Regions from separate parts of the Pseudomonas sp. BR20 genome, predicted to be linked through region 1. Evidence: predicted binding sites of a transcription regulator. Region 1 holds the regulator's gene; each other region holds the start of a gene.
What was found. Region 1 encodes FliA, which starts transcription of late flagellar genes. Its sites were predicted from a motif close to CTAAAGTTTNNNNNNNNNNNGCCGNTAA; they were not measured.
Positions count from the first base shown of each region.

Region 1 (7,547 bases):
TGCCCATCACATGGATCAGGCCCATCACCGCACCGATGATGCCGATGGTCGGCGCGTAGCCGCCCATGCTTTCAAATACTTTGGCGGCGTTGATGTCGCGGCTTTCCTGGGTGTAGAAATCCACTTCGAGAATGCTGCGGATCGCTTCCGGCTCGGCGCCGTCCACCAGCAACTGCAGGCCTTTGCGCGAGTAGCTGTCGGGTTCGGCATCGGCCACGCCCTCAAGGCCCAGCAGGCCTTCCTTGCGCGCGGTAAGGCTCCAATTGACCACGCGATCGATGCCACCGGCCAAGTCGACACGCGGCGGAAAAATGATCCAGATGAGGATTTGCATTGCACGCTTGAACGAACTCATCGGTGACTGCAGCAACGCGGCGCCCACCGTGCCGCCAATCACGATCAGCGCCGCCGGGCCATTGGCCAGGGCGCCAAGGTGACCGCCTTCGAGGTAGTTGCCGCCAATAATGGCGACAAACGCCAGGATGATGCCGATCAGGCTCAATACATCCATCAGAGGCAGGCCTCCACCAGATGCTTGCCGATGTCGTCCAGGCTGTAGACGGCGTCGGCCAGGTCAGCCTTGACGATGGCCATGGGCATGCCATAGATCACGCAGCTGGCTTCGTCCTGGGCCCAGATCGCACTGCCGCCCTGCTTGAGCAGGCGCGCGCCTTCACGGCCATCGGCGCCCATGCCGGTGAGCACCACCGCCAGAACTTTGTCGCCGTAGGACTTGGCCGCCGAACCGAAGGTGATGTCCACGCACGGCTTGTAGTTGAGGCGCTCATCGCCCGGCAGGATTTTGATCGCGCCACGGGCATCGACCATCATCTGCTTGCCGCCTGGGGCCAGCAACGCCAGGCCAGGCCGCAGGATGTCGCCATCCTCGGCTTCCTTGACGCTGATGCGGCACAGCTTGTCCAGGCGCTCGGCGAAGGCCTTGGTGAACGCAGCGGGCATATGCTGGATCAATACGATCGGCGCCGGGAAGTTGGCCGGCAATTGGGTCAACACGCGCTGCAAGGCTACCGGGCCGCCGGTGGAGGTGCCGATGGCGACCAGTTTATAAGCCTTGCGCTTGGGCGCAGGCGACTGCGCAGCCGCCGGTGCCGACGTCCGCACCGGCGGCACGGCAGGCCGTGCAACCGGCGCAGACGCCGGGCGACTGAACGAGGAACTGGTCGGTGCAGCCGGCGCAGCCACCGGTGCCGGCGCAGGGGCTGGCGCGCTGAACAGGCTGCGGCGGTTGCTGCGGGAAATACTGTGGACTTTCTCGCACAGCAGTTGCTTGACCTTCTCGGGATTACGCGAGATGTCTTCGAAATTCTTCGGCAGGAAGTCCACCGCACCCGCATCCAACGCGTCGAGGGTCACTCGGGCGCCTTCGTGGGTCAGCGAGGAGAACATCAATACCGGGGTCGGGCAGCGTTGCATGATATGCCGAACTGCCGTGATGCCATCCATCATCGGCATCTCGTAGTCCATGGTGATCACGTCCGGCTTCAACGCAATGGCTTGATCAATCGCCTCTTTGCCGTTGGTGGCCGTGCCGACCACCTGGATGCTTGGATCGGCGGAAAGAATTTCCGAGACGCGGCGGCGGAAGAAACCCGAATCGTCCACCACCAGGACCTTGACTGCCATAAACACTCCGTTAGGTGGGGTGGGCAATACCGCCGTGCCCCACCAGAATCAAATACGCCGAGCGGCGTAACGCTTGAGCATGCTCGGAACATCGAGAATCAGCGCGATCCGACCGTCACCGGTGATGGTCGCACCCGACATGCCCGGGGTTCCCTGCAGCATTTTGCCCAAAGGCTTGATGACCACTTCTTCCTGGCCAACCAGTTGATCGACGACAAAGCCGATACGCTGGGTGCCCACGGAGAGAATCACCACATGGCCTTCGCGCTGCTCTTCATGGGCAGCCGAAGCAACCAACCAGCGCTTGAGGTAGAACAGCGGCAACGCCTTGTCCCGTACGATCACCACTTCCTGGCCGTCGACCACGTTGGTGCGCGACAGATCGAGGTGGAAGATCTCGTTGACGTTGACCAGCGGGAAGGCGAATGCCTGGTTGCCCAGCATCACCATCAGGGTTGGCATGATCGCCAAGGTCAACGGCACCTTGATGACGATCTTGGAGCCCTGGCCCTTGGTCGAGTAGATGTTGATCGAGCCGTTGAGCTGGCTGATCTTGGTCTTCACCACGTCCATGCCCACGCCACGGCCCGACACGTCGGAAATCTCGGTTTTGGTCGAGAAGCCAGGGGCGAAGATCAGGTTGTAGCACTCGGTGTCGGTCAGGCGGTCGGCGGCGTCCTTGTCCATCACGCCACGCTTGACGGCAATATTGCGCAGAATCGTCGGGTCCATGCCCTTGCCGTCATCGGTGATCGACAGCAGGATGTGGTCGCCTTCCTGCTCTGCCGCCAGGATCACCTTGCCACCACGGGACTTGCCCGAGGCTTCGCGTTCTTCCGGGGTTTCGACACCGTGGTCGACAGCGTTGCGCACCAAGTGGACCAGCGGGTCGGCCAGGGCCTCGACAAGGTTTTTGTCGAGGTCGGTTTCTTCACCCACCAGTTCCAGGTTGATCTCTTTCTTCAGTTGGCGCGCGAGGTCGCGAACCAGGCGCGGGAAGCGGCCGAAGACTTTCTTGATCGGTTGCATCCGCGTTTTCATCACCGCGGTTTGCAGGTCGGCGGTGACCACGTCGAGGTTCGACACGGCCTTCTGCATGGCTTCATCGCCACTGCTCAGGCCCAGGCGCACCAGGCGGTTACGCACCAGTACCAGCTCGCCGACCATGTTCATGATGTCGTCCAGGCGCGCGGTATCGACCCGGACGGTGGTTTCGGCTTCACTGGCCGGTTTTTCCGCGACCGGGGCCGCTGCGGCACGCGCTGGAGCCGGGGCAGCAGCCGGCGCAGGCGCAGGCTTGGCGGCGGGCGCGGCGGCTTTGGCGGCAACCGGTGCCGCCGTGGCCGCAGCGGCGGCTGGGGCGACTTCGGTGAACTTACCCTTGCCGTGCAGATCGTCCAGCAGTGCTTCGAATTCGTGATCGGAGATCAACCCATCGTCCGCAGGCTTGGCACCGGCAGCCGGTGTTGCGGCCTTAGCGGCGACTGCCGGCAAGGCATCGGCCGCGAAGTTGCCCTTGCCATGCAACTGGTCGAGCAACGCTTCGAATTCATCGTCAGTGATGTCGGTGCTGGCAGAAGCGGCAGGCACATCCGCAGCATCGGCGGCGGCACCGGCAGGCGCCACGGCATCGGCAGCGAACTGGCCCTTGCCGTGCAATTGGTCGAGCAAAGACTCGAACTCAGCGTCGGTAATGTCTTCGCTGCTCGGCGCGGCAGCCGGGGCAACGGCAGCCGGCGCTTCGGCCTCGGCCTTGACGGCACTGAGGGAGTTGAGCAGTTGCTCGAACTCGCTGTCCGTCACATCCGCTTCAGGCTCCACCACCGGTTCCGGTGCGGCTTCGACCACCGGCGCTGCCGAGGTATCGGCCGGCTCGGCATAGCGCGCCAGGGCGGCCAGCAGTTCCGGGGTGGCTGCGGTGATCGGGGCACGTTCGCGCACTTCGCTGAACATCCCGTTGACCGCATCCAGTGCTTCGAGAATCACGTCCATCAACTCCGAATCAACGTGACGCTCACCCTTGCGCAGGATGTCGAACACGTTCTCGGCGATGTGGCAGCACTCCACCAGCTCATGGAGCTGGAGGAAGCCGGCGCCCCCTTTTACAGTATGAAAACCGCGAAAAATTGCATTGAGCAGGTTCGCATCATCCGGGCGGCTTTCCAGCTCGACCAGTTGTTCGGACAGTTGCTCTAAAATTTCGCCGGCCTCTACAAGGAAATCCTGAAGGATCTCTTCATCGGCGCCGAAGCTCATGTGGGTGCTCCTTAGAAGCCTAAACTGGATAACAGGTCATCTACGTCATCCTGACCTGACACAACGTCTTCACGTTTATCGGCATGAATCTGCGGACCTTCACCCTTGGCGAGATGTTTTTGTGGATCTTTTTCAGAGAGGATCGCTTCGCGGTCATGTTCGATGCCGGCAAAACGGTCGACCTGGCCGGCCATGAGTACCAATTTGAGCAGGTTGCTTTCCACTTCGGTGACCAACTGGGTCACACGCTTGATCACCTGACCGGTCAGGTCCTGGTAATCCTGGGCCAGCAGAATGTCATTGAGGTTGCTGGAAACCGTGCGGTTTTCCTGCTCACTGCGTGACAAAAAACCCTCAACCCGACGGGCCAGCTCACGAAACTCTTCTGCACCGACTTCACGGCGCATGAAGCGGCCCCAGTCAACGCTGAGCGCCTGGGCTTCCGTGGCCATGCCGTTGACCAGGGGCGTGGCGTTTTCCACCAGGTCCATGGTGCGGTTGGCCGCCGCCTCAGTCAGCCTGACCACATAGGACAGGCGTTCGGTGGCGTCGGTGATCTGCGAAATCTCTTCGGCCTGGGGCATGTGCGGGTCAATCTGGAAATTGACGATTGCACTGTGCAGCTCGCGTGTGAGCTTGCCCACTTCCTGGTACAGGCCGCGGTCACGGGTCTGGTTAAGCTCATGGATTAACTGCACCGCGTCGCCGAAATGGCCTTTTTCAAGGCTGTCGACCAACTGGTGAGCATGCTTTTTCAGGGTCGACTCAAAGTCGCCCTGTGACGTTTCTTTATGCTCCATAGCTCCCCCGCGATGGCATCAGCCGTGGATGCGTTCGAAGATCTTTTCGATCTTCTCTTTCAAGGCCTGTGCAGTGAATGGTTTAACCACGTAACCGTTGACCCCGGCTTGGGCGGCTTCGATGATCTGTTCACGCTTGGCTTCGGCGGTCACCATCAACACGGGAAGGCTGCGCAATTTTTCGTCGGCACGCACGTGGCGCAACAAGTCGATACCGGTCATGCCCGGCATGTTCCAGTCCGTTACCAGAAAGTCGATGCTCCCGCTGTTGAGGATCGGAATCGCCGTAAGGCCATCATCCGCCTCGACCGTGTTTGTGAACCCCAGGTCACGCAACAGGTTTTTTATGATCCGCCGCATCGTTGAGAAGTCATCAACGATGAGGATTTTCATGTTCTTGTCCAATTCGACCTCCAAGCAGTCTTAAACGCGCCCAGCACCTGGACGCGCCATTTCAATCAACAGGCATACACAACAAGGACTGCCAGGGGCACCACGGGTCGAACCCGCGAAGGCCAATCACCTTCGCGGTATCGCTTTGCAGTGCTCCCCACACTGCCTGTCAGCGCGCTCGCCACTCTCCCAAACGCCCCCGCAAGCGGGCCGCGCACTGGCTGTGCAACTGGCTGACACGCGATTCGCTGACCCCCAGGACCTCACCGATTTCCTTGAGGTTCAGCTCTTCGTCGTAGTACAGCGCCAACACCAACCGCTCACGCTCCGGCAAGTTGGCAATGGCGTCCGCCAACGCCCCCTGGAAACGCTCATCTTCCAGGTCACGCGACGGCTCCATATGCGTGCTCGCGCCGTCCTCATGCAGCCCTTCGTGTTCGCCGTCCTGCAACAGGTCGTCGAAACTGAACAGGCGGCTGCCCAAGGTATCGTTCAAAATCCCGTAATAATCGTCGAGACTCAATTGGAGTTCGGCCGCAACTTCGTGATCTTTAGCGTCGCGACCGGTTTTTGCTTCAATTGCACGAATTGCGTCACTGACCATGCGTGTATTGCGGTGCACCGAACGCGGCGCCCAGTCACCTTTGCGCACTTCGTCGAGCATCGCACCACGGATGCGGATCCCCGCATACGTCTCGAAACTCGCGCCCTTGCTCGCGTCGTACTTGGTCGACACTTCGAGCAGGCCGATCATGCCCGCCTGGATCAGGTCTTCGACCTGGACACTGGCGGGCAGGCGTGCCAGCAGGTGATAGGCAATCCGCTTGACCAGTGGCGCATAGCGCTCGATCAACTCGCCCTGGCTGTCACGGGCAGACTTCTTGTATGCGTTATAGCCGTTCGCTGTCATAGCACCGGTCCTGCGCTCGTCTGATGCACCAATCGCTCGACGAAAAACTCCAGATGCCCCCGAGGGTTGGCAGGCAACGGCCAGGTATCGACCTTCTGGGCAATAGCCTTGAACGCCAATGCGCATTTGGAACGAGGGAACGCTTCGTAGACTGCACGCTGCTTTTGCACAGCCTTGCGCACACACTCGTCGTAGGGAACTGCACCGACGTATTGTAAGGCGACATCGAGAAAGCGATCCGTGACCTTGGTCAACTTGGCGAACAGGTTGCGACCTTCCTGCGGGCTCTGGGCCATGTTGGCCAGGACGCGGAAGCGGTTCATGCCGTAGTCACGGTTAAGTAGTTTGATCAGGGCGTAGGCGTCGGTGATCGAGGTGGGTTCATCGCAGACCACCAGCAAGACTTCCTGCGCCGCGCGCACGAAGCTGACCACGGACTCGCCGATCCCGGCGGCGGTGTCGATCACCAGCACGTCGAGGTTGTCGCCGATGTCACTGAAGGCCTGGATCAGGCCGGCATGCTGCGCCGGGCTCAGGTGCACCATGCTCTGGGTGCCGGAGGCGGCCGGCACGATACGGATCCCGCCAGGGCCCTGGAGCAGCACATCGCGCAGCTCACAGCGCCCCTCGATCACATCGGCAAGGGTGTGTTTAGGCGTCAGTCCCAGCAGAACGTCGACGTTCGCCAGCCCCAGGTCAGCATCCAGCAGCATGACGCGACGGCCAAGCTCTGCCAGGGCCAGGGACAAATTCACTGACACGTTAGTTTTTCCGACGCCACCTTTGCCGCCGGTCACCGCGATCACCTGTACGGGATGCATGCTGCCCATTTTATTTCTTTACCTTGTCTTGCTTAGACGCAGGCTACATGGCTTGGCCGCGTGAATCGCTTGCAGACCATCGATGTAGGTACATTTCACGGTGTTCATCGCGCCTCAACCCACCCGTTTTGCCGGGTTGTGGTAAAGGTCGGCGAACATATCGGCCATCGCTTCCTCGCTAGGCTCTTCTTGCATTTGCACGCTGACGGCGCGGCTGACCAACTGATGACGGCGCGGCAGATGCAAGTCATCCGGGATGCGCGGCCCGTCGGTCAGATAGGCAACCGGTAGTTCATGGCTGATAGCCAGGCTCAACACTTCGCCCAGGCTGGCGGTTTCATCCAGTTTAGTCAGGATGCAACCGGCCAGACCGCAACGCTTGTAGCTATGGTACGCAGCGGTAAGAACCTGTTTCTGGCTGGTGGTTGCAAGCACCAGGTAATTTTTCGATTTGATGCCACGCCCGGCCAGGCTTTCCAGTTGCATGCGCAACGCCGGATCACTGGCTTGCAGGCCGGCGGTATCGATCAGCACCACACGCTTGCGCAGCAGCGGATCGAGCGCGTTGGCCAGAGACTGGCCCGGGTCGACGTGGGTGACCGGCACATTGAGGATGCGGCCCAGGGTCTTGAGCTGTTCCTGGGCGCCGATGCGGTAGCTGTCCATGCTCACCAGCGCGATGTTATTCGCGCCGTACTTGAGCACATAACGCGCCGCCAGCTT
Region 1 covers NZ_CP172012.1:4,968,560-4,976,106, forward strand. Annotated here, with positions in the region: gene ACHPFG_RS22795 (flagellar motor protein) at 1-511, opposite strand, end outside; gene ACHPFG_RS22800 (protein-glutamate methylesterase/protein-glutamine glutaminase) at 511-1,644, opposite strand; gene ACHPFG_RS22805 (chemotaxis protein CheA) at 1,693-3,900, opposite strand; gene ACHPFG_RS22810 (protein phosphatase CheZ) at 3,912-4,700, opposite strand; gene ACHPFG_RS22815 (chemotaxis response regulator CheY) at 4,719-5,093, opposite strand; gene fliA (RNA polymerase sigma factor FliA) at 5,263-6,003, opposite strand; gene fleN (flagellar synthesis regulator FleN) at 6,000-6,833, opposite strand; gene flhF (flagellar biosynthesis protein FlhF) at 6,939-7,547, opposite strand, start outside.

Region 2 (7,547 bases), 1.6 Mb from region 1:
AACGCCATTCACCTGAGGGAAATGGCGGCGCTGCTGGAGGTTTCGGAGATGACCCTGCGCCGCGATCTCAACCACTTCAGCGATCACCTGCGCCTGCTGGGTGGCTACATCACCCGCGTCGGCAGCGAGGTCAGCGATTACCGGGTTGCCGAGCAGGACACGCGTCACGTCGAGGAAAAGCGCCGCATCGGCAAACTCGCCGCGCGGCTGATCCAGCCCGGTGACACGGTGTTTTTCGACTGCGGCACCACCTCCCCCTTTGTGATTGACTTCATCCCCGATGAGCTGGAATTCACTGCGGTGTGCAGCTCGCTGAACGTGCTGCTTAAGCTGCATGGCAAGCCCAACTGCCACATCGTGTTGTGCGGCGGGACCTTTCACCGCAAGAACCAGGTGTTTGAAAACACGGCCGAAAGCAGCATCCTCGACAGCGTGCGCCTGACCTGGGCCTTCGTGACTGCCGCGGGTGTCAGCCAGGAATTCGGCGTGACGTGCTTCAACTTCAACGAGGTCGAGGTCAAGCAAAAGGTCATGCGCCAGGCCCAGCAACGCGTGTTGCTCGCCGACTTCAGCAAGTTCGACACGGTGCGCACGGCTCACTTCGCCACCCTGGAGGACTTTCAGTACGTGGTCAGCGACAAGAAAATCCCCCGCAGCTACAAGGAAGCCATCCAGGCCCACGGCGCGCAATTGCTGGTTTAACCCAGCAACCGCAACCGTTCCTGCGCACTCAGATAACCGGTGGTCACACTGAACGAGGCGCTGGCTCCCGCCGCCAGCAGACGCACGTGGCCTTTGGCTTTCTCGGCGTTATAGCCCTCGGGTTCGCACGTGGATGGCAGCACGAACGCCGCCACTTGCTGATCCGGCGTGTGCAGGATCCAGCGTGCGGCGTGCTCGAATTGTTCGGGCAGATAGCGGGTGTAGAACGCCGCGCCATCGGGGTGATCCAGCAGGAAATGCGCCTGGCCGGTGGCATCTGTGCCGACGCCGTCGAAGAAAAACACGATTTCAGGGTCGTACAACGCCGGCTTATCGAGACACGTCAACTGCCCGGGCTGCTCAGCCAATTGCGCCATGTAGGCGCTCCAGTCCGGCGTCGGCTTGACGTGGTCAGGAATACTGGTACGCAGGCGCAGGCGCTGCATGCCCAATGGCTCGACAAACCGCGCATCGGCAACAAAGGCGTAGTTCATGTGGGCCATGTACATCAACTCCATAGGCTTGCCGGCCAGGTTCGTCACCTCCATGTCGATATCGAACAAAGCCGAGTCGGCGCGCAGGGTCACGCTGGGGCACGCCCGGTAGCGATCGCCGAAGCCCTTGGCGTATTGATAGCGACCGCCCAGGCGCACAAAGCCCTCGCCGATTTCCAGCCACGCCGAGTCCATCGGGGCGCAAGGCATTTCGCCATGCAAGGCGTGGGTGTCATCCGGCGCCGGGCAACCGTTGCGCAGCAGGCCACTGTGAAACATGAAGCAGCCATAGGTATCGATGACCGTCGGGCTGGGCCGAGGTTGCTCGAACAGGTTGCTCATGGTCAGGTCGCAGCCGTCGAACACCGCCGACCAGATCATCTGCCCTTGATAAGGCAGCACCACCAGGCGTCCACGGCTGTTCTCCAGGCTCACGGCCAGCACGCCGGACGGGTAGGTCCAGGCGCTCACCTTGAAATCCTCAGACTGCAACAGGATCTTTTCCTGCTCGCTAAACACCGCGGGATACAGCGGGATACGCGTGTTCATGAGGCCACCGCCGCTGCTGCGCCCGAAGGCAAGGTCGCGGATTGGCGCATGCATTTGAGCGCATACATCACGATCACGATAAAGCACAGCAACGGCACGCTGTAAGCCAGTTGCATGTTGCCGCCGCTGGCGTCGGACAACAGGCCCTGGAAGATTGGAATCACCCCGCCGCCTACGATGCTCATCACCAGCAATGAACCGCCGACGCCGGTGTCTTCACCCAGGCCATCGATGGTCAGGCCGTAAATGGTCGGCCAGCACGGGCCGAGGAAAATACTCACGCCGACCGCTGCATACACCGCCGAAATGTTCGGCACCAGAATGGTGTAGGCCAGCAGCACAATGCACAGCACACCGTAGATCGCCAGGACCTTGGCCGGGTGCAGGCGGCGCATCAACAGGTTGGCGATCATCTTGCCGACAAAGTAGGCGGCAAAGGTGGTCAGCAAAAACCATGAAGCGCTGCGCTCGTTCATTCCACCCATTTGCATGGCCAGGCGAATGGTGAAACTCCACACGCCGACCTGCGCGCCCACGTAGAGAAACTGCGCCAATACGCCAAAGGTAAAACGCGGGTTACGCCACAACCGACCCAGGCTTTGGCGCAGGCTGCCAGGCTTGCTGTCAGCGGGTTTATTGCCCTTGCAGGCGGGGAATCGGGTGATGGCGACCAGGATAAACATCAGCACCAGCACGGCAATCATCCACTTGTAGGGCAACAGCGTGGACTGGATCATTTGCAACTGCTGCACAGCGGCCTCGGAGGCGCTCATCTGCGTCAGTTGTTCCGTGGTGGCGTCGGTGTCCTTGAACATCACGAAGCTGCCGACGTACACCCCGGCCATCGCGCCGAAGGGGTGGAAAGTCTGCGAGATGTTCAAGCGCCGCGTCCCGGTTTCCCGCGGGCCCATCAGGGTCGAGTAGGTATTGCAGGCGGTTTCCAGGAACGACAGGCCGGCGGCAATCACAAACAACGCCAGCAGGAACATGCCGTACTTGGCCGTTGACGCCGCCGGGAAAAACAGCAGGCAACCGAACATGTACAGCAGCAAGCCGATCAGGATCGTGCTCTTGTAGCTGAAACGACGCACCACCATCGCCGCCGGAATCGCCACGAAAAAGTAGCCCAGGTAAAACGCCGATTGCACAAAGGCGGTCTGGAAATCACTGAGCAAAAACGCCTTCTTGAAGTGTGCGATCAGCACGTCGTTCATGCTCGCCGCCGCGGCCCACAGGGCAAAGATGCTGCACAGCAGGATAAAGGCGAACCAGGGCGTGCGGTTCAGGTAGAAACCATCGGGTGTCTGTTGCAGCGCAGGTTTGTTCATTATTGTTCTCCGGGCTGGTTTGAGAGTGTTACTGCTGTTGCTGGAAACGAGCGAACGCTTGGCTGTCGGGATAAGACGTCTGGGTGCCCAGCGCCATGACTGAGCAGGCGGAATACGCCACGGCCTGTTCCATGGCCTGTCGGATACCGCCGTCGCGGCTCCAGTGCTGAATAAAGCAACCGATAAAGGCATCCCCGGCGCCCGTGGTGTCACGTGCCACGACCTTTCGGCCCGGCACCCGGAATTCCCCCTCCTCTCCCACGTACAACGCGCCGTGTTCGCCGAGGGTGACGATCACGTGGCGAATGCCGCTGGCCACCAGCGTGCGCGCGGCGCGTTGGGCGGCATCCGGCGAGTCCACGACCTGGCCGGTGATCAACGCCAGTTCCGATTCGTTGGGGATCAGGAAATCCAGCAACGCGAGGTGCTCCCCACTCAGGCCGGCCAGGGCCGGTGCCGGATTGAGCAGCACCGCGATGCCGTGCCGATGCGCAAATTCGATGGCGTAGTAGACCGTCTCCAGATTGATCTCCAACTGCAGCACGATCAGCGTGCACTCGCGCAGGTTGGCGGCCGCCGCGTCGATGTCCGCCGGCAACAAATGCGCATTGGCGCCTTTGACGATCAGAATGCTGTTGTGGGAGTCGGCCCGCACAAAAATCGGCGCGACGCCGCTGGAAACCCCAGGCACCCGCTGGACATAACGGGTGTCGATACCAAAACGCTGGAAGTTGGCCAGGGTGTTGTCGGCAAACATGTCGTCGCCGACCTTGCTCAGCATCAGCACCTGCGCCCCAAGCTTGGCTGCCGCCACCGCCTGGTTCGCCCCCTTGCCGCCACACCCGAGGGCAAAGCCAGGCGCTTCCAGGGTTTCGCCCTGGGCTGGCATGCGCTCGATGTAGGTGATCAGATCCACCATATTGCTGCCGATGACTGCGATCTTGCTCATTGCTGTTCCACCTTGTTGCAGCACGACCAGGCAGGTCGTGGCGCTCTTGTTTTGTTATTTAAATAACATTGCATGTGAATATTCAATCTTTTTTTGCAGTGACTGATCAATGATCCTTGCGGGTGGGCCGGTGGACCGGGCAAAAAAAAACCGGCCCACAGGGGGCCGGTCCATAAAGCGTTTATCAGGTCTGTGTTGCGTTACAAGCTGAAGCGATCCACGGAATGCGACAACTTGCCGGCCAACCCGGCCAGCTCATCGGTGGTCGAGGCGGTTTCTCCGATGATACGGCTGTTGTTTTCCGACATTCCTGCAATCATCTCCACCTGGTGGGAGATTTCGTTGCTGGCCAGGCTTTGTTCACCGATGGTGCGCGAGATGTCGTTCACCAACTCGGTCGTATTCAGGGTGGCCTGCAGAATATCGCGGATCGCTCGCTCCACCTCGGCAGTCACCGCCATGCCTTTATCCACCTGGGTGACGCCCTCCTCCATGCTGGTCACCGCTTCCCGGGTGTTTTGCTGGATACGCCCGACCATGTTGGCAATTTCCTGGGTCGAGGCGCTGGTGCGACCCGCCAGGCTGCGAACTTCATCGGCGACCACCGCAAAGCCGCGCCCCTGTTCGCCGGCGCGGGCGGCCTCAATCGCGGCGTTCAGGGCCAACAGGTTGGTTTGGTCAGCGATGCCCTTGATCACTTGGATAATGCTGAAGATCGCCTCGGACTCCTTATCCAGCGTACGAATGACCTGGGCCGATTGCTGCGCTGAACGGGCAATGCCGTCCATGTCCTTCACCACCTGGTGGATCACCCGGCCGCCGTCCTTGGCCAAGGCTTCAGCCTGGTTGGCCATGTCCAGGGCACGCCCGGCATGTCGGGTAATCTCTTCGATACTGGCGGTCATTTCACTCGCCGCTGCCGCCATGGTGCTGGCGGCCGCGCTTTGCTGCTGACTGCTGCCAGCGACTTCATGGCACCCCTGGCTCAACCGTTCGCTCATGCCATTGACGCCATGGGCATTACTGCGCACCACCTCGATCATGCCGCGTAGATCTCGCTGCATGATGGCGAGGTTGCGGATCAACGAACTGGCTTCGTCCTTGCGCTTGGGTTCGACGATCGGCTCGCTCAAGTTGCCACGGGCGATACTCGCGGCGATGCGGCTGGCGGTCTGCAGCGGCCCCATGATGCTCAAGATGACCCAGCGCCCTTGCGCCAGCAGCAGTAACAGGCTGGCGATCAGCACGGCGGCCAAGGTTAAATTGGCGTGACTGATGGTCTGCCGCGTACTGGTGCTGGTCAGTTGGGTATTGCTCTCGATCAGCTCGCTCAAGGCCGCCATTTGATCTTCCAGCTGGGAAAACGCCTTGTTGAAGGTGTCCAGTTCCCCGCGAGCGGCTTCAGGATTGTCCAGGGCCAACGCGACGATGCGCTCCGCGGCACTGATGTAGGTGTCCAGGCTGGGTCTGATTTTTTCCAGGCTGGTCTTGATCGTGGCCTCCAGCGGCAGCTTAAGGTTGTCCCCCAGTACCTCTCTGAAGTGCTCGGCGTGTTCCTTCAACGAAGTGTTGACCTCGTCCTTGCTGCTGATGCTTTTCCCCAACCCCACGAGCATGGCGGAAAACACGTCGGCGCGCAGGGCGTCGTGCATCATGTCGGCTTCCATATGGTTGCGCAGGACCGTCATGCTCACCTCGCTATCCTGCACCGCCTCGCTCATCCGGGCGTTTCCCAGGTAGCCGGCCAGGCTCATGACCAGGGCCGTGAGCAGCCCGGTGGCAATCAATAACATCAAGCGTAATTTGATCGTCATGCCCACATCCCCATACCCGACAGTCAAAGCAACGTTCTTACCGTTATCGGCATCAATCTCAGTTAGTGAAGCCTAAGTTTGCAGATCTGCGCGAATCCCTTAATCTGATCGACTTTTGCTCTGCCCGGAACTGCCCATGTCTCGAAGTATCGCCCACCTCGCCCTGCTGCTCGGGCTGATCACCGCCGTCGGCCCGTTCGCCATCGACATCTACCTGCCCGCCCTGCCGACCCTGGGCGCCAGCCTGCACGCCTCGCCGGCGGCGGTACAGATGAGCCTGACAGTGTTCTTCATGATCATCGGCGTGTGCCAGCTGTTCTACGGCCCGATCAGTGATGTGTTCGGGCGCAAGCCGCCGATTTACGCCGGGCTGCTGATCTTTGCGGTGGGCAGTATCGGCTGCGCGCTGGCGCCTACCATTGAAGTGCTGATCGGCTTTCGTGCCGTGCAGGCGTTCGGTGCGTGTGCCGGGATGGTGATTCCCCGCGCGATTGTGCGTGACCTGTATACAGGCCATGAAGCCGCGCGGCTGATGGCCTTGCTGATGCTGGTGATGAGTGTCTCGCCGATTCTCGCGCCGCTGGCCGGCAGCCTGGTTATCTCTATCTGGAGTTGGCGTGAAGTGTTTGCCGTGCTGGCGGTGGTGTCCGTCGCGTGCCTGGTCATGACCATTGTGCAACTGCCTGAGACCCACCCGGCCGAACGGCGTTTGGGCAAGACCCTGGGCACGGCGTTCGCCAGCTACGGTGCGTTGCTGCGCGATCCGGTTTTTATCGGTTTGTCGGTGGTATGCGGTTTTGGCCTGGCCACCTTCTTTGTGTTTATTGGCAGTGCGCCGTTCGTATATATCGAGTACTTCGGCCTGACACCGACGCAATTCAGCCTGTGTTTTGCGCTGAACGCTGCGTCGTTCTTCGCCATGAGCCAACTCACCGCTCGCCTGAGCGCCCGCTTCGGCCTGGCGCCGCTGATTCGCTGGTCGGTAACCGCGGTGGCCGCCGTCATGATCGTGCTGGCGGCCACCACGCTGTGGGTCGATAGCCTGCCCTGGATGATGGCGCTGCTGTTTATCGGCTTCGGTTTTCTCGGCCTGCTGTTGCCGGCGGCCGGGGTGCTGTCGCTGGAGGATCACGGCACAGTGGCGGGCTCCGCCTCGGCCCTGCTGGGGGCGATCCAGATGATTACCGCCGCAGTGTCGATGACGCTGGTCGGGGTGTTTGCCGACCATACACCGGCGCCGATGCTGACAGGCATCGCGTTGTGTGCCGTGGCGGCGATGCTCACCGTCCTGTGGACCTTGCGCCGTCTGCCGACGCACTTGGCGAGCGCCCCACCCTCCTCCTGAGGGGTACCACTCGTCGGGCCTGGCCGGCATCCATTACAACTATCGCCGGCCATGAAACTACTAATCCCATAGCACCGCTCGAAACCTATGGAGATTGGAAATGACTGACTACCCACGCCCACCCTTTGCCCCTCAAGCGCAAAACGTGCCCGGTACCCAGCGCAAAATGGACCCGTACCCGGACTGCGGGGAACAGAGTTACAAGGGCTCCGGCCGGTTGGCCAACAAGATCGCCTTGATCACCGGTGCCGACAGCGGCATCGGCCGCGCGGTGGCCATCGCCTTTGCCCGTGAAGGGGCTGACGTCGCCATCGCCTACCTGGACGAACACGAAGACGCCAGGGAAACCGCACGCTGGGTTGAAGA
Region 2 covers NZ_CP172012.1:3,337,445-3,344,991, reverse strand. Annotated here, with positions in the region: gene deoR (DNA-binding transcriptional repressor DeoR) at 1-702, shown strand, start outside; gene ACHPFG_RS15450 (aldose 1-epimerase family protein) at 699-1,745, opposite strand; gene fucP (L-fucose:H+ symporter permease) at 1,742-3,073, opposite strand; gene rbsK (ribokinase) at 3,102-4,022, opposite strand; gene ACHPFG_RS15435 (methyl-accepting chemotaxis protein) at 4,223-4,948, opposite strand; partial or broken gene ACHPFG_RS15430 (MCP four helix bundle domain-containing protein) at 5,081-5,836, opposite strand; gene ACHPFG_RS15425 (multidrug effflux MFS transporter) at 5,973-7,181, shown strand; gene ACHPFG_RS15420 (SDR family oxidoreductase) at 7,282-7,547, shown strand, end outside.
Region 2: the regulator FliA is predicted to act here: its motif matches at 4,991-5,018, upstream of ACHPFG_RS15435 (methyl-accepting chemotaxis protein).

Region 3 (7,547 bases), 190 kb from region 1:
CGATCAGCCGCATACGCCTCCATCGCAATCTCCAGAATGAGAGGCCTCTTCGCCGTGTCGTCTACCCATTGACTTATCCCCGCCGGGTTCGAGGTTTTCCAGTCTTTGGTAGGGGTATCTACGACCGCAAGTGCGGTTTTCGCGTATCGCGAAGCGCTGTATCGCGGAGCCATAGCTTGCAGCGTCTGGGTCGGTATCGTGTTCAGAGGTACGGAGGGAGTAAATTCGAGGTAAAAGCGCTCATTAGGAAAGGGCAGATTCCAGCAACGCCTTTTAGCTTGCGCCTCCAACTCCACCAAAGCTCGACCAATGGACTCGAAGAAACCCATCGGATTCGTAGCTTCGACTCGAGAGATATCCACTTGGCACACCGCGTCAATATCGAACTTCTCACCACCATTAGGCGAACGAATCAAGGTCTTAGTACTTACGGAACCTTGCGTCCGAATCAATATTGCTTCGGGAGGCCAAGAGAGATTGGCGGCCAAATGCTCAGCTACCTTCTGGTAGGCATCTGAAGCAGCACCAATTTCATCCTCACGCACAGTGATGTGCAAATTGGCCTCATTGAGAGCTTTGGCCCAGTGGCTGTATTTCAACAGCTCATCTCGCGAATCTGTCGCGAATCCCTTTCTTAGGCCAACGAACGCCTCAAAAGAATTTGTTAACCGAGCGGGGCGTGTCCGCTCGGCATAGTTCACCAGCTCTGCGCTTTTGGTAGTGCTCATAGTCTCGGGCTCGTTTAGGCAGCTATCGAAGAGGAATAGTGAAAGTCTGCTGCCCATCAGTGGCGGAGACATGGTGGCCAGTAATCGACAATGCGGGAGTAAAGTCGTAGTCCCGACCGGACCGGTCATAGACGACGTAAGCAGGATGGTGACCCGCCTGCAGCATTTGCCCAAAACGAAAGGCCACGCTCGCGGGGCTCACAACAATCAAATGCACCTTTTGCACCCTCATCACATCCTGAACGTGAACGATCGCCCTGCGAGCAACCTGCATGAACTGATCCAGATCATCCGGATGCCCAATGCAATCGAAGCCCGTCTTGGACGATATGACGCGAATCCAAGGCAAACGACCAGAATCCAAACTCTCTTTCATCTTGGTTGGAAGCGCGTCCTCATCTACACGGGCCGTAAGCTCTAGCGTAATAAGCACCTCTGGAGCATGGGCCGCCGGAAGCGAACTTACGCTAAACGTCCCCTGAGGATGAGACTTAGCCTGTGGGTTCCACGTCCAACTTCTTCGGGATCGGTCGTACTGAAATATCTGAATAGCCTGAGCTTCGCCCATCACGCGCCCAGCTAAAACCAGAGTCGGGATATGGTGGAGCGGGAATACAGCCAAGTTTTCAGTATTAGAGCTGCTACTCGAGTCAAAACCTGAAACTAGCTGCCTGATCTGGTTCTCATGCTCTCTCAGATACTGATGCCAGAATTCTGGGATATGACGGTCATCGCGCTGAGATTTCCGGCGAACGTAATGGATGACCCCTGGCGACATCGCCCGTCTTGTAGCAACGATTGCCTCAATCAATTCAGAGTCATGGAAGTAGGTCGGTACATTTGCCAGATTGGCGTGCAGGGTCACCGCTTTCGTATAGGGAAATGCCAACGAATCGAGATAATTTCGAACCGTGTCCCGATGAAGCTGACGCATATCATTGAGCACGTCTGCGGTGTAGTACTGAGGGGCGAAAGAATCAATTAAACGATGATGTTCATCGCACATCAGCATGATGTTGTCTGGGCTGTCAGCAAGACGGTGAGAGTCAGCCTGGTTACCCCGAGGTCCTGCGGGATCCGAGGCGACGATATGGGCCAAATATCCCACCCGAGCTGCTTTCGTCCACAGAGGAACCTCTGACAAATCTTTGCTGCAACCATGAAACATGCACCTGGCACCGGCATCAGCCCATACTTTCTGCGCCGTTTTCTCTGAAATTTCTGCTCCCCTTCCACTGGTTTTCCCGAGCAAACCATCTCGCGTGGCAACAAGCACATTTACCGACGCTTTATCCAGTACAGAGCAATAGGTCCAATCGTCGCAAGCGAATTGAACATCAATGAGCTCTTCAAACGGAAGCTCAAGGCTGAGGAGTAATTTCTTGCCAACAAGCTTTTTCAGGGAAGCTGTAGCGGCCTTCCCAGGATCAGCGGGATAGAGAACTTGGCAGGGGGCATCAAGGTCGAACACCTTGCAGAGATATCCGGCATGAATAAATGCCACGCGATGCTTTTGGCTCAAACGACCTTCAAGCCAGGCCGCCAGATTCTCATCGTCGAAATTCTCAGGAGTAGCTGCTTCGCTCAGAAGCACGTCAGCAGGTTGGGTCATCTCTCGCTCTTGTCTTTGATCGATTTTGAATCGGGCCACTTTCTAGTTAAGGTCAAAAAAAGCATATTCAATGGCAAATTGATATTTTTTTGCCATCAGGAGAATTACACACTGCTTTCCCTATGTGCGGTGACCTGCGTCAACTAAATGTCCCAGGAACAGATCTAATCAAGAAAAGGGGCGAAGACTCATTCACTTACATGATGCCCCGTTCAGGCGGGCGCCCTTCACCCACAAGGGAAGAATAGGGGCTGATTTGACGCTCCTGCTCTGAGCGCCTGCTTTTGGTCGATTCTGTTGAAAAAGTCGGCTTCGAATTCCGCGCCAGAAAAGTACGCACCTGAGATTGAAATCTGAATTTCTGGCAGAAGGCTCAGGACTCGGATTTCGCAGAGCAGCGTGCAACTGAGGTGTTTTCATCCCTAAATATTCGAGTGTTTCGGGAAAGCCGACTTTTTCAACACAATCGGCCGAAAGCAGCCCCTATCAGTAATAGGAAAACTCCCTACACCCGCGTCCATCCGTCGCATCCCCCACCCTCCCCCTCCAGTCCTCACCCAACCTGCCGATAACCCTACTAACCGTATGCCTACCCCCTGCATCACCACTCGATCGAGTCCACCACATGAACCCACTCTCCCTTCTAAAAAAAGCCCGGGCCGATCGTCAAGGCACCGCCACGCTCACCAGCACTGCCAACGACCTGGACGCCTCACTCACTGCCCTGCGTATCACCCCCACCCTGATCACCGGCTTTATCTCGCCGCATCTGGACATCGACGCCATCGCGGCCAAGCTCAAACGCCGTTTCCCCCAGTCCACCATCAGCCTATGCACCACCTCCGGCGAACTCTGCAACGCGCCCGGTTCGCTGTATTGCGCCACTGGCGAGCGCTGGGACCGGGTCGTGTTGCAGTTGTTCGACGACAGTCTGATCGCCTCGGCCGAGGTGGTGATGGTGCCGTTGGAGTGTGAGGACATTCGCGGTGGCGGCAAGCGGTTGGGAATGCAGGAGCGGATTGCCAAGTTGGTGGCCAATATCAAGCGGGTGCAGGTGCGTACGTCGATCGATCATCGCGATACGTTGGCGTATGTGGTGTTCGATGGGTTGTCGGCGTCGGAGTCGTTTTTTATGGAGGCGCTGTATGAGTCGGGGCGGTTTCCGTGTTTGTTTGTAGGGGGATCGGCCGGGGGTAAGTCGGACTTCCAGAAGACGCTGATTCATGACGGCCAGCGCAGTTATCAGAACCATGCGCAGATCGTGTTCTTGAAGACGGCGGCCCATGTGCGATTTGGGGTGTTCAAGAGCCAGAACTTTAAACCGGCGGATTTGACCTTCAGTGTGCTGACCGCGTCGGTGGAGGACCGCACGATTGACCAGGTGATCGACAGCAGCGGCAATATCAAGAGCATGGTGCAGGCGCTGTGTGATGCGTTCAGTTGTGCGCCGCAGGCATTGGAGTCGAAGCTGGCGGACTATTCGTTTGCGATTCGGGTGGGCAGTGAGTTGTTTGTGCGGTCCATCGCGCGTATCGACTTCGAACAGCAGATCGTGCAGTTGTTTTGCGACGTGGCGCCGGGCGAGGAGTTGGTGATGGTGCGGCGTACGCCGTTGCGTGAGGCGACGCGCCTAGACTATGAGCAGTTCCTGCGCGGCAAGGGTGGCCAGCCGGTGGCGGGGATTTTGAATGACTGCATCTTGCGCCGGCTGAACAACAGCGCCGAGCTGGGCAGCATGGCCGGCATTTTTGGGGATGTGCCGTTGGCGGGGTTTTCGACCTTCGGGGAGATTTTGGGCTTGAACCTGAACCAGACGCTGACGGCGATTTTCTTCTTCCGGGTGGCCAAGGACGCGAGTTTCAGTGACGAATACGTGGACAATTTCATCGCCCATTACGGCGAGTTCAAGGCATTTTTCCTACGGCGCCAGGTGAAGAAGTTGGCAGGGTTGAACCATGTGGTGGTCAAGCAGATTACCGCGTACAAGAACAATGACTTCAGCAATACCCTGAATACCCGAGGCCTGGACCGCAATATCCTGCCAGTCTTCGAAGGCCTGGCCGACTTGGGCCTGGTGTTGGCCCATGCCCAGCGTCAGCATGAGGACATCGCGTCGCAGCTCAAGCATTACTCCGGTGAGTTGCACGCTTCGATGGACGAACTGGTGGGCACGATTGGCCAGCAGAACACGGTGTCTGCCCAGGCCGGGGCCACGGTGGAGGGGCTGTCGAGCCAGGCGGATGTCGCGGTGGAGGGCGCGCGCACGCTGGCGGGGTCGAGTTTGCGTATCCAGTCGATTGTGCAGGTGATCCAGCAGATCGCCGGGCAGACCAATTTGCTGGCGCTCAACGCCGCGATTGAAGCCGCGCGCGCAGGCGACCTGGGCCGGGGCTTTGCGGTAGTGGCCGACGAGGTGCGCAAGCTCGCGGAAATCACACGCAAGAATGCGGCGGAAATTGGTGTGGATATCGACTTGTTGTCGAGTGAGATCCAGCGGGTGGCCCAGCAGATTGAAGACCAGTCCACCGGGGTGGGCGCGCTGCGGGAGATGTTGGATGTGCTGGAGGCGTCGAGCCGTGCGACGGAGGGTACGGCGCAACGGACCAAGACCATTGCGGATACGTTGACGGGGTTGACCCATGGGTAGGCGTTAACGGCAGGTAAAAATAGCGCGGGGCTCATGGCACTGAACGGGGGATTCAGTGCATGATGCGTCGCTCATATCAAGGACGATAACAACAGTGAAAAACGCCCTCGCCTCCCTGCTATTGCTGTGCCTGACGGCTCCCGCCGTCGCCGCCGAAAACCCGGTCGGTTTCAAGACCGTCACCCTGCCCGATGCGCAAAACAACCGACCACTCGAACTGGTCGTCTGGTACCCCGCTACCACCACCGCCAAACCCACGCTGATCGCCGACAGCGCGGTGTTCATCGGTGCCCTCGCCGTGCCCGACGCGCCACCGGCTGCCGGTGAGCATCCGCTGGTGGTGCTCTCCCACGGTTATGGCGGTAACTGGGGCAAGCAGGTGTGGCTGGCCAGTGCGTTGGCGCATCAGGGCTACATCGTCGCGGCGGTCAACCACCCCGGCACCACCACCAAAGACCGCAACCCACAAACCGCCGCGCAGTTATGGCAACGTCCGGCCGACCTGAGCCGCGCGATTGACGCGGTGTTGGCCCAGCCGAAGCCATTTGGCGCGGTCGCGAATGGCCAGATTGCCGCCGTGGGCCATTCCCTTGGCGGCTGGACCGTGCTGGAAATCGCCGGGGCGCGCTTCGACCCCGATCTGTTCAGCCGCGACTGCAGCGCCCACCCCAAGCTTGGCGGTTGCATGGGTTACCAGGAGATGAACCCCGCCGGCACGCCAGCCGGCAAGGCCCGGTTGGCCGCCGATTTAAGCGACAAACGCGTCACCGCCATTGTGTCCTTGGACCTGGGCCTGTCGCGCGGCTTCACCGACGCCAGCCTGGCTGCATTGCCGGTACCGGCGCTGGTGATTGCGGGGGGCGTGCCGTCGGAGGATATGGACCCGCAGCTGGAGTCCGCCGACATGGTCAAGCGGCTGCCTGAAGCAACGACGAAGTACGTGGAGATCGCCGATGCCACGCACTTCAGCTTTATGTCGATCTGCAAGCCGGGGGGCATGGCGCTGATTGAGGAGAGTTCGCCAGGCGACGGCATGATTTGCCGCGATGGCGAGGGGGCTCGGCCGAGGGCGGTGATTCAGCAGCAGGTGGTGGGGCTGATCAGTGAGTTTTTACACCGATCGTTTCGACAGTGAAGCCGCCATCGACCTTAGAGCCCGTGGCGCGACACGGCTGACTATTTATTGTTTTAACTCTATTGAACGGCGGAGCGAACATGCAGGAAAGTCAACAACTGAAGGGACTGGGCGGTTGGTTGATCGTGGTTGGCTTGGGCCTGTTTATAGCCTTGGCGCGTCTGGGCTATGCCCTTATCGCGGTGTATTACCCGATATTCGCAGATGGCTCGTTCAGCATCCTCACCTCATCCGGCACGACGATGACTAACGCCCTATGGGGCGCGATCCTTATTTCAGAAACACTCATTAGTGCCGTCTTTATCGCGGCCTTTGGTTATTTGGTTTACCTGTTCTTCTCCGAACACTATTTATTCCCCAAGGTTTATATCGTCACGCTCATCGCCTCGGCTATTTACGTTCCACTTGATGCATGGTTCAGCTCGCTTGTTCTGGTGGATGAACCCATATTCGACTACAACACGACCAAGGAAACCGTCCGCGGATTGGTGTCCACCTCTATCTGGGTCCCCTACATACTGCTCTCTAAAAGGGTCAAGGCAACGTTTGTACAACACCGACCGGTTGAGGCAGAAACGCCTGACCCCGTCAGCCTTTGACGCGGGAAGCATCGAGCGCCTGCCGGATGACCGGCAGGCTGACCGAAGCGATGCCGCTGAAATACGCAGCCCAACCCCGTCACATCGATAGCACTGATGATTACTATCGAACCGCTCGCCTATGGGGTGGCCAAGCCCGATTCCTATAATCGCCTCCCAGTTCTTCCCCTTCGCCTGGCCTCAGGCGACATCCCCCTTGGAATCCAGCATCATGCCAAGCGCCCTCCAGGCCCCCAGCGGCCGTCCTGAACATAATCAACAAAGCGTGAAACAGCAGTGGCTTGCGATTCTCTCGGTCGCGGTGGGCGCCTTCGCCCTGGTGACCAGTGAGTTCCTGCCGGTGGGCGTACTCAACGACGTCGCCGCCGACCTCGGTATCAGTGCCGGCCACGCCGGGCTGATGGTAACGCTGCCGGGCATCATGGCTGCCCTCGCCGCGCCGTTCCTGTCGGTGAGCATTGGTGCCATGGACCGCCGTTACCTGCTGATCGGCCTGACGCTGATCATGATCATAGCCAACTCGGTCGTGGCCTTTGCCAGTGACTTCAACCTGCTGCTCTTCGGCCGCGTATTGCTGGGCATTAGCATCGGCGGGTTCTGGGCCACGGCGATTGCCCTCAGTGGGCGCCTGGCGCCCAAGGGTGTGGACGTCGCGAAGGCCACCTCGATCATCATGATGGGCGTGACCCTGGCCACCGTGCTCGGCGTGCCGGTCGGCACCTGGCTCAGCGGCCTGATGGGCTGGCGCATGACGTTCCTGGTCACCGCACTGCTCGGTGTGCCGGTGCTGCTGGCGCAGGTGTTCCTGCTGCCTCGTCTAACGCCG
Region 3 covers NZ_CP172012.1:4,774,000-4,781,546, forward strand. Annotated here, with positions in the region: gene ACHPFG_RS21900 (hypothetical protein) at 1-728, opposite strand, end outside; gene ACHPFG_RS21905 (SAVED domain-containing protein) at 751-2,340, opposite strand; gene ACHPFG_RS21910 (methyl-accepting chemotaxis protein) at 2,966-4,987, shown strand; gene ACHPFG_RS21915 (alpha/beta hydrolase family protein) at 5,082-6,122, shown strand; gene ACHPFG_RS21920 (DUF2569 domain-containing protein) at 6,203-6,721, shown strand; gene ACHPFG_RS21925 (MFS transporter) at 6,933-7,547, shown strand, end outside.
Region 3: the regulator FliA is predicted to act here: its motif matches at 2,885-2,912, upstream of ACHPFG_RS21910 (methyl-accepting chemotaxis protein).

Region 4 (7,547 bases), 1.3 Mb from region 1:
ACCCGGCGGCGGGTAACCTGGGCGGCGGCGGCTTCATGACCGTGCAACTGGCGGATGGGCGCAAGACCTTCCTCGACTTCCGCGAGAAAGCCCCGTTGGCGGCTACCGCTGATATGTACCTGGACAAGGCCGGCAATGTGGTCGAAGGCTTGAGTGCCAAGGGGCATCTGGCTGTCGGCGTGCCCGGCACCGTGTCCGGCATGGAGCTGGCCCTGAGCAAGTACGGCACCCTCAAGCGCGCCCAGGTGATTGCCCCGGCGATCAAGCTGGCGGAAAACGGCTTTGCCTTGGAGCAGGGCGATATCGACCTGCTGCACACCGCCACCGGCGAGTTCGAAAAAGACAAGGATATGCGGGGGATTTTCCTGCACAACGGCCAGCCGCTGCAGGTCGGCCAGAAGCTGGTGCAGAAAGACCTGGCCAAGACCCTCAAGGAAATCTCAGCCAAGGGCAGCGACGGTTTCTATAAGGGTTGGGTCGCCAAGGCCCTGGTGGACTCCAGCCAGGCCGGCAAGGGCATCATCACCCAGGCCGACCTCGACAAATACAAGACCCGCGAACTGGCGCCCATCGAGTGTGACTACCGTGGCTACCACGTAGTCTCGGCACCGCCGCCAAGCTCGGGCGGTGTGGTGATCTGCCAGATCATGAACATCCTCGAAGGCTACCCGATGGCTGACCTGGGCTATCACTCGGCCCAGGGCCTGCACTACCAGATCGAAGCCATGCGCCACGCCTATGTGGACCGTAACAGCTACCTGGGCGATCCGGATTTCGTGAAGAACCCGATCGAGCATCTGCTGGACAAGAACTACGCGGCCAAGCTGCGTGATGCCATCGAGCCGCACAAGGCCGGGGATTCCCAGGCGATCAAGCCGGGCGTATCACCCCATGAAGGCAACAACACCACCCACTATTCCATCGTCGACAAGTGGGGCAACGCGGTCTCGGTGACCTACACCCTCAACGACTGGTTCGGTGCGGGCGTGATGGCGAGCAAGACCGGGGTGATCCTCAACGATGAAATGGATGACTTCACCGTCAAGGTCGGCGTGCCGAACATGTACGGGCTGGTCCAGGGGGAAGCCAACGCCATCGCACCGGGCAAGGCGCCGCTTTCCTCGATGAGCCCGACCATCGTGACCAAGGACGGCAAGGCCGTGATGGTGGTGGGTACACCGGGCGGCAGCCGCATCATTACGGCGACCTTGCTGACCATCCTGAATGTCATCGACTACAAGATGAATATCCAGGAAGCCGTGGACGCGCCGCGTTTCCACCAGCAATGGATGCCGGAAACCACCAACCTGGAGACCTTCGCGGTCAGCCCGGACACCCAGAAGATTCTGGAAAGCTGGGGCCACAAGTTTGCCGGGCCGCAGGACGCCAACCACTTGGCGGCGATCCTGGTGGGGGCACCGTCCCTGGAGGGTAAACCGGTAGGTAACAACCGCTTCTATGGAGCGAATGACCCGCGTCGCAATACCGGCCTGTCGTTGGGCTACTAACCGCCCCGGTGTTGTAGTGAGCGGGGCAAGCCCACTCACTACAACAGCTGTTCTACCGCAGCAAACGCGGCGGTGCGGCGCTCCTCCCAACTCCCCCTGATGACCACCACCGCCTGTCGATGCGCCTGCATCCACGCCAGGCTGTCCTGGAAAAACGCCTGGCGGTCGGCCAGTTCAGGTTGGCAGCGTTGACCGTCGGCGGTCCATTCCACATCATCCGGCGACAGCAGCAGGTGCAGGTCGTACTGCCGGGCCAGCAGTTCGTCGTCGAGCCATGCCGGGTAGTCGCCGAACAGGGTCTGGCTCCACAGTTTATTGGTCAGCAGGTGCGTATCGAGAACCAGCAGGTGCGGCTGCCGGGCGCGGGCGGCATCTTCCCAGGCCAGTTGGCCGTGGGCGATGGCTGGAATATCCGCCAGGGTGGTGTCGCGCTGGTGATGGTCCATGAAATCGCGCACGTATTCACGCACCATCAAACCGCCAAAATGCGCGTGCAGCTCGGCGGCCAGCCAGCTTTTACCGCTGGATTCGGGGCCGGCCAGTACGACCACCTTCATGGTTGCAACGCCGGGTCGGCGCGCCATTCACGCCAGCCTTGCACGGCGATCACGGTGAACAGGGCATAGAGCGCAGCCGTGAGATACAAGCCCTTGTAGAGGAACAGCCCGACGAAAATCACGTCCACGGCAATCCACAGCGGCCAGCACTGCACGCGTTTCTGCGCCATCCACATTTGCGCCACCAGGCTGAATCCGGTGAGGGCGGCGTCGAGCCAGGGCTGGGCGGCATCGGTCCAGTGCGCCATCGCAGCGCCCAGCAGCAGGCTGCCGACCGCACCAATGACCATGCTGGTCATGATTGCGGGCCAACCCAGGCGGGTGACCTGGCGTCCTTGCCTGACCTCGCCGGCGCGGGTCCACTGCCACCAGCCATAGACTTGCAAGGCGGCGTAGACCACCTGCAGCAGCATGTCGGAATAGAGCTTCACGTCATAGAACACCCAGGTGTACAGCAACACCATCACCAGGCCGATGGGCCAGCACCAGGGGTTTTGCTTGACCGTCAGCCAGACAGCGATCACCCCCAGGGCGGCGGCGAACAGTTCAAGCCCGGACATGGCAGTTCCTTGGGAGAGTGGGAGAGGGCGGGGATTGTAACCAGAGGCCAGCAATCTTCAAAACACAGTAGGGCAAATGTGGGAGAGGGCAAGCCCCCTCCCTCATTTGGAGCGGTGTTAGACCTTGAACTGGCGCAAGAGGCCGTCGAGCTGCTCGCTCAGCCCGCGTAAGTGCACGCTGGCCACGTTGGACTGTTCCGCCGCCAGCGCGGTGCTGTGGGACAAGCTCGCAGCCTGGGTGACGTTCTGGTTGATGTCTTCCACCACATGGGCCTGTTGCAGGGTGGCGCTGGCAATCGACGCATTCAGGCCGTTGAGGTTGTGCAGCGCCTGGCCGATGGCGGTGAGGCTGGCACCGGCCTGGCCGGCTTGTTCGATGGTCAGTTGCGAGGCGCTGTGGCTGTCGCTGATCACCTTGACCGCGGCTTCCGAGTGACCTTGCAGACGCTCGATCATCGCCTGGATCTCGGCGGTGGATTTTTGCGTGCGCTGGGCCAGCAGGCGGACTTCATCGGCCACCACGGCAAAACCACGGCCTTGTTCCCCGGCGCGTGCCGCTTCGATGGCGGCGTTGAGCGCCAGCAGGTTGGTCTGGTCGGCGATGGAGCGGATCACTTCCAGCACGCCACCGATCTGTGTGCTTTCGCTGGACAAGGTGCGGATCACTTCCACGGCCTCGCTGATGGTGGTGGAAAGCTGGTCGATCTGCTGCAGGCTACTGTCGATATTGACCTGGCCTTGCTGGGCCTGAGCCTGGGCATCGCGCATTTCGCTGGCGGCGTGTTCGGCGTTCTTGGCCACGTCCTGCACGCCGTAGGTGACTTCATTGATGGCGGTGGCCACCAGTTCCATCTGCTGGGACTGTTGCTGGCTGCGGTCATGGGCCTGGGTCGCGTTGTTGCCCAGTTCCGTGGAGGACTGGCCCAGGGCGTTGGCGCACACCTGCAACTGGCTGACGACCTGGCGCAGCTTGGCAGTGAAACTGTTGAAGTGTTGGGACAGCTGGGTAACCTCGTCCCGGCCGTGGGTGTCGAGGCTGCGGGTCAGGTCGCTTTCGCCGCTGGCGATATTACCCATGGCGTTCACTGCGTCCTGCAAGGGGCGCACGATGCTGCGGGCAATCAGCGATACCAGCAGGGCCATTACCACGGCGATGCCCAGACCGATAAACGAGGCCTTCCACACCTGGCCGTTGAACTCGGCCTGCACATCGTCCACGTACACGCCGGAGCCGATGATCCAGCCCCAGGGTTCGAACAACTGGATATACGAGGTTTTCGCCACCGGCGCATCGGCGCCCGGCTTCGGCCAGCGGTAGTTGATGATGCCGGCGCCCTTGGCCTTGGCGAGGATCACGAACTCGTTGAACACGGCAAACCCGTCGGGATCGCGGATGGCCGAGAGGTTCTGGCCGTCCAGCTTCGGGTTGGCCGGGTGCATGATCATCACGGGGGTGAGGTCGTTGATCCAGAAATAGTCGTCGTGGTCATAGCGCAAGCCGCGCACCGCGCTCAGGGCTTGTTTTTGCGCGGCCTCGCGGGTCATCACCCCGGTGGTTTCGAGACTGTGATAAAACGTCAGGATCCCGCTGGCGGTCTGGACCACGTGCTGGGTCTGCTGGCGCTTGGCCTGGTAAAGGTCGTCGTGGATCTGCTTGAGCATCAGCAAACCCAGGGCCATCAGCATCAGCACGGCGACGATCAGGATCAACCAGAGGCGTCGGCTGATCGACATATTACGCAAACTGTTCATCGTCCTGTCACTCCGGGCTTTTTATAATTGTGGGCGTCGCATCGACTTTTACGCCTTGTCTGATAGGCTTTCGGCCTGAAATCGCAAAACCTGAGTACTGCCTGATTTTTCACAGAATTTTTGCAGACCGGCATTGACCCATGGTCAACACCGGGCCTTCAGTGCGCTCGTCAGTGAACCATTAAAAGATTGATAAGGCATGCCACAGGGCATGACCTTTGGGGGAAGCATGGATTTTTGGACAGCCATTCAGGCATTGATTCTTGGCGTAGTGGAGGGGCTTACCGAGTTCCTGCCGATCTCCAGCACCGGACACCAGATTATCGTCGCCGATTTGCTCGACTTCGGCGGCGAACGTGCCATGGCGTTCAATATCATCATCCAGCTGGGTGCGATCCTCGCGGTGGTCTGGGAATTCCGGCGCAAGATCCTCGATGTGGTCACCGGTTTGCCGACCCAGCGCAACGCTCAGCGCTTCACGGTCAACCTGCTGATCGCGTTCCTGCCGGCCGTGGTGCTGGGGGTGATCTTTGCCGACCTGATCCACCATTACCTGTTCAACCCGATCACCGTGGCCGCTGCGTTGGTGATCGGCGGCATCGTCATGCTGTGGGCCGAGCGCCGCGAGCATGAAGTGCACGCCGAAAGCGTCGATGACATCACCTGGAAAGATGCGCTCAAGGTCGGTTTTGCCCAGTGCCTGGCGATGATCCCGGGTACGTCGCGCTCCGGCTCGACCATCATCGGCGGCCTGCTGTTCGGCCTGTCGCGCAAGACCGCTACCGAGTTTTCGTTCTTCCTGGCCATGCCGACCATGGTCGGTGCGGCGGTGTACTCGGGCTACAAATACCGCGACCTGTTCCAGCCGGCGGACCTGCCAGTGTTCGCCATTGGCTTCGTCACCTCGTTCATCTTCGCGATGATCGCGGTCAAGGGCCTGCTCAAGTTCATTGCCAGCCATAGCTACGCGGCATTTGCCTGGTACCGTATTGCGTTCGGCCTGCTGATCCTGGCGACGTGGCAATTCGGTTGGATCGACTGGGCTGCGGCCAAGGCATGATGATTCAACACCCACGTCTGAAAGCGGCGATTTTTGTGCTGCTGTGCACGGCGCCGCTGCTGGGTTCGGTGTTGGTGTGGCTGCGCGGTGAAACGGTACTTCCGTTGGCGGCCTACGGCGTGGTCAGCGTGCTGGCGTTCTTCCTGTATTGGAGCGACAAGCGCAAGGCCCGCACCGACAGCTGGCGCACCCCGGAGAACATCCTCCACGCCGTGGAGCTGGCGGGCGGTTGGCCGGGGGCATTGATTGCCCAGCAGGTGTTCCGGCACAAGACGCGCAAGGTGTCTTACCAGGTGCTGTTCTGGGTGATCGTGCTGTTGCACCAGGTGTTCTGGCTGGACCAGTTGTTCCTCGGTGGCACGCTACTGTCAGTTTTCTAGCAGCAAGCCGACCTGCGTGCGCTTGGGCAGTTTGCTCACCACCAACTGGTGGGAGCGCTGCAACAAGCCGCGCAGTTCCTCGGCGCCCAGCGGGTAGGGCGTGTTCATGATGATCCACTGCGCGCGTGCCAGGTACGGCGCCGGGTGGATGCCAGGGCGGTCCACATGGCCGAGGAACAATTCCTTGTCGACCTTGAACGCCAGCGAGTCGCCGCGCAGATTTTGCAGGGCGAACATCTTGTTGCCCGCTATCGAGAACACCCGCACGCCACCCCATTTGTAGTCTTCCCGCGCGCCGGGCAGGCTCAGGCAGAAACTCGCGACGTGTGCTTCGGTCATCTTCATAGCAAGCGGTCTCCGCAGCTCTTAAAGCCTTCTTCCAGGTAATCGATCCAGGCCCGAATCGCCGGCAGCACGCCACGGCGATGCGGGTAGACGGCCTGGAGCCAGCCGCCCGGCAACGACCATTGCGGCAGCAGTTGCACCAACCGACCGTTGGCCAATTCCTCTTCGCAGTACATCATCGGCAGCACCGTAAAGCCCAGGCCCATGACGGCGCTGGCCTTGCGCACGATGAAGTCGTCGATGCCCAGGCGGGCTTCCATCGCCAGATCGTGTGGGTTGCCCTGGGGGTCAAGGATGCGCTGATGCACCAGGCGGTCTGGTTCCAGGGCGCCGAGTATAGGCAGTTGCTTGAGGTCGTCGAGGGTGTTGATCTGGCGCCCGCGCATCAGTTCGGGGCTGGCGACCAGCACGGTCTGGGCCTGGCGCAGGCGCTTGGTGACCAGCAGCGGGTCCTCATCACCGAGTTCACGCACGCGCAGCGCCACGTCGATGCCTTCGGCGACCAGGTCGACACGGCGGTTGACCAGGGTCATCTCCAGTTGTACCTGGGGGTGAGCGGCGAGAAATCCGGCGACCAGTTCCGGAAGGATGTGCTGTGCCATGCCCACCGGGCAGCTGACCCGCAGCCGCCCGCGTGGCTCGCTGGACATGCTGGCGACGGCCTCGTCGGCCATTTCCGCCTCCAGCAGCATCGCCTGGCAGTGGCGCAGGTAGCGCTCGCCAACGGCGGTCAGGGTCAGTTGCCGCGTGGTGCGTTGCAGCAGGCGCGCGCCGAGGCGCTCTTCCAGTTCGGCGATACGCCGCGACAGCCGCGACTTGGGAATACCCAAAAGCCGCCCGGCCGCCGCGAAGCCTCCGGCTTCGACGACTTTGGCGAAATAGTAGAGGTCGTTGAGGTCTTGCATGGTCAGCCTATTGTCCTGTCAGTGGGACAAACTATCGCATTTAAGGCGACTTATCGACTATTGGTTTCATGCGTAGCATCACCACCATCTGATCGCCACTGTCGATCCCACACTCGGAGATCCACCATGAAACTGTTGCACATCGATTCCAGCATCCTCGGCGACAACTCGGCTTCCCGTCAGCTCAGCGCTGGCGTAGTCAAGGCCTGGCAAGCGGCCGAGCCAGGTGTGGAAGTGACCTACCGTGACCTCGCCAGCGAAGGCATCAACCACTTCTCCGGCGCGACCCTGGGTGCCCTGAGCACTGCCGCCGAACTGCGTGACGCCGCACAACAGCACGAGGCCGACCTCAGTGCCAAGACCCTGGCTGAGTTCCTCGCTGCCGATGCCGTGGTATTGGCTGCGCCGATGTACAACTTCACCATTCCAACCCAATTGAAAGCCTGGATCGACCGCATCGCCGTCGCCGGTCAGACCTTC
Region 4 covers NZ_CP172012.1:3,661,154-3,668,700, reverse strand. Annotated here, with positions in the region: gene ggt (gamma-glutamyltransferase) at 1-1,508, shown strand, start outside; gene ACHPFG_RS17010 (AAA family ATPase) at 1,547-2,065, opposite strand; gene pnuC (nicotinamide riboside transporter PnuC) at 2,062-2,625, opposite strand; gene ACHPFG_RS17000 (methyl-accepting chemotaxis protein) at 2,743-4,377, opposite strand; gene ACHPFG_RS16995 (undecaprenyl-diphosphate phosphatase) at 4,607-5,437, shown strand; gene ACHPFG_RS16990 (DUF1294 domain-containing protein) at 5,434-5,817, shown strand; gene ACHPFG_RS16985 (MmcQ/YjbR family DNA-binding protein) at 5,806-6,162, opposite strand; gene ACHPFG_RS16980 (LysR substrate-binding domain-containing protein) at 6,159-7,067, opposite strand; gene ACHPFG_RS16975 (FMN-dependent NADH-azoreductase) at 7,194-7,547, shown strand, end outside.
Region 4: the regulator FliA is predicted to act here: its motif matches at 4,445-4,472, upstream of ACHPFG_RS17000 (methyl-accepting chemotaxis protein).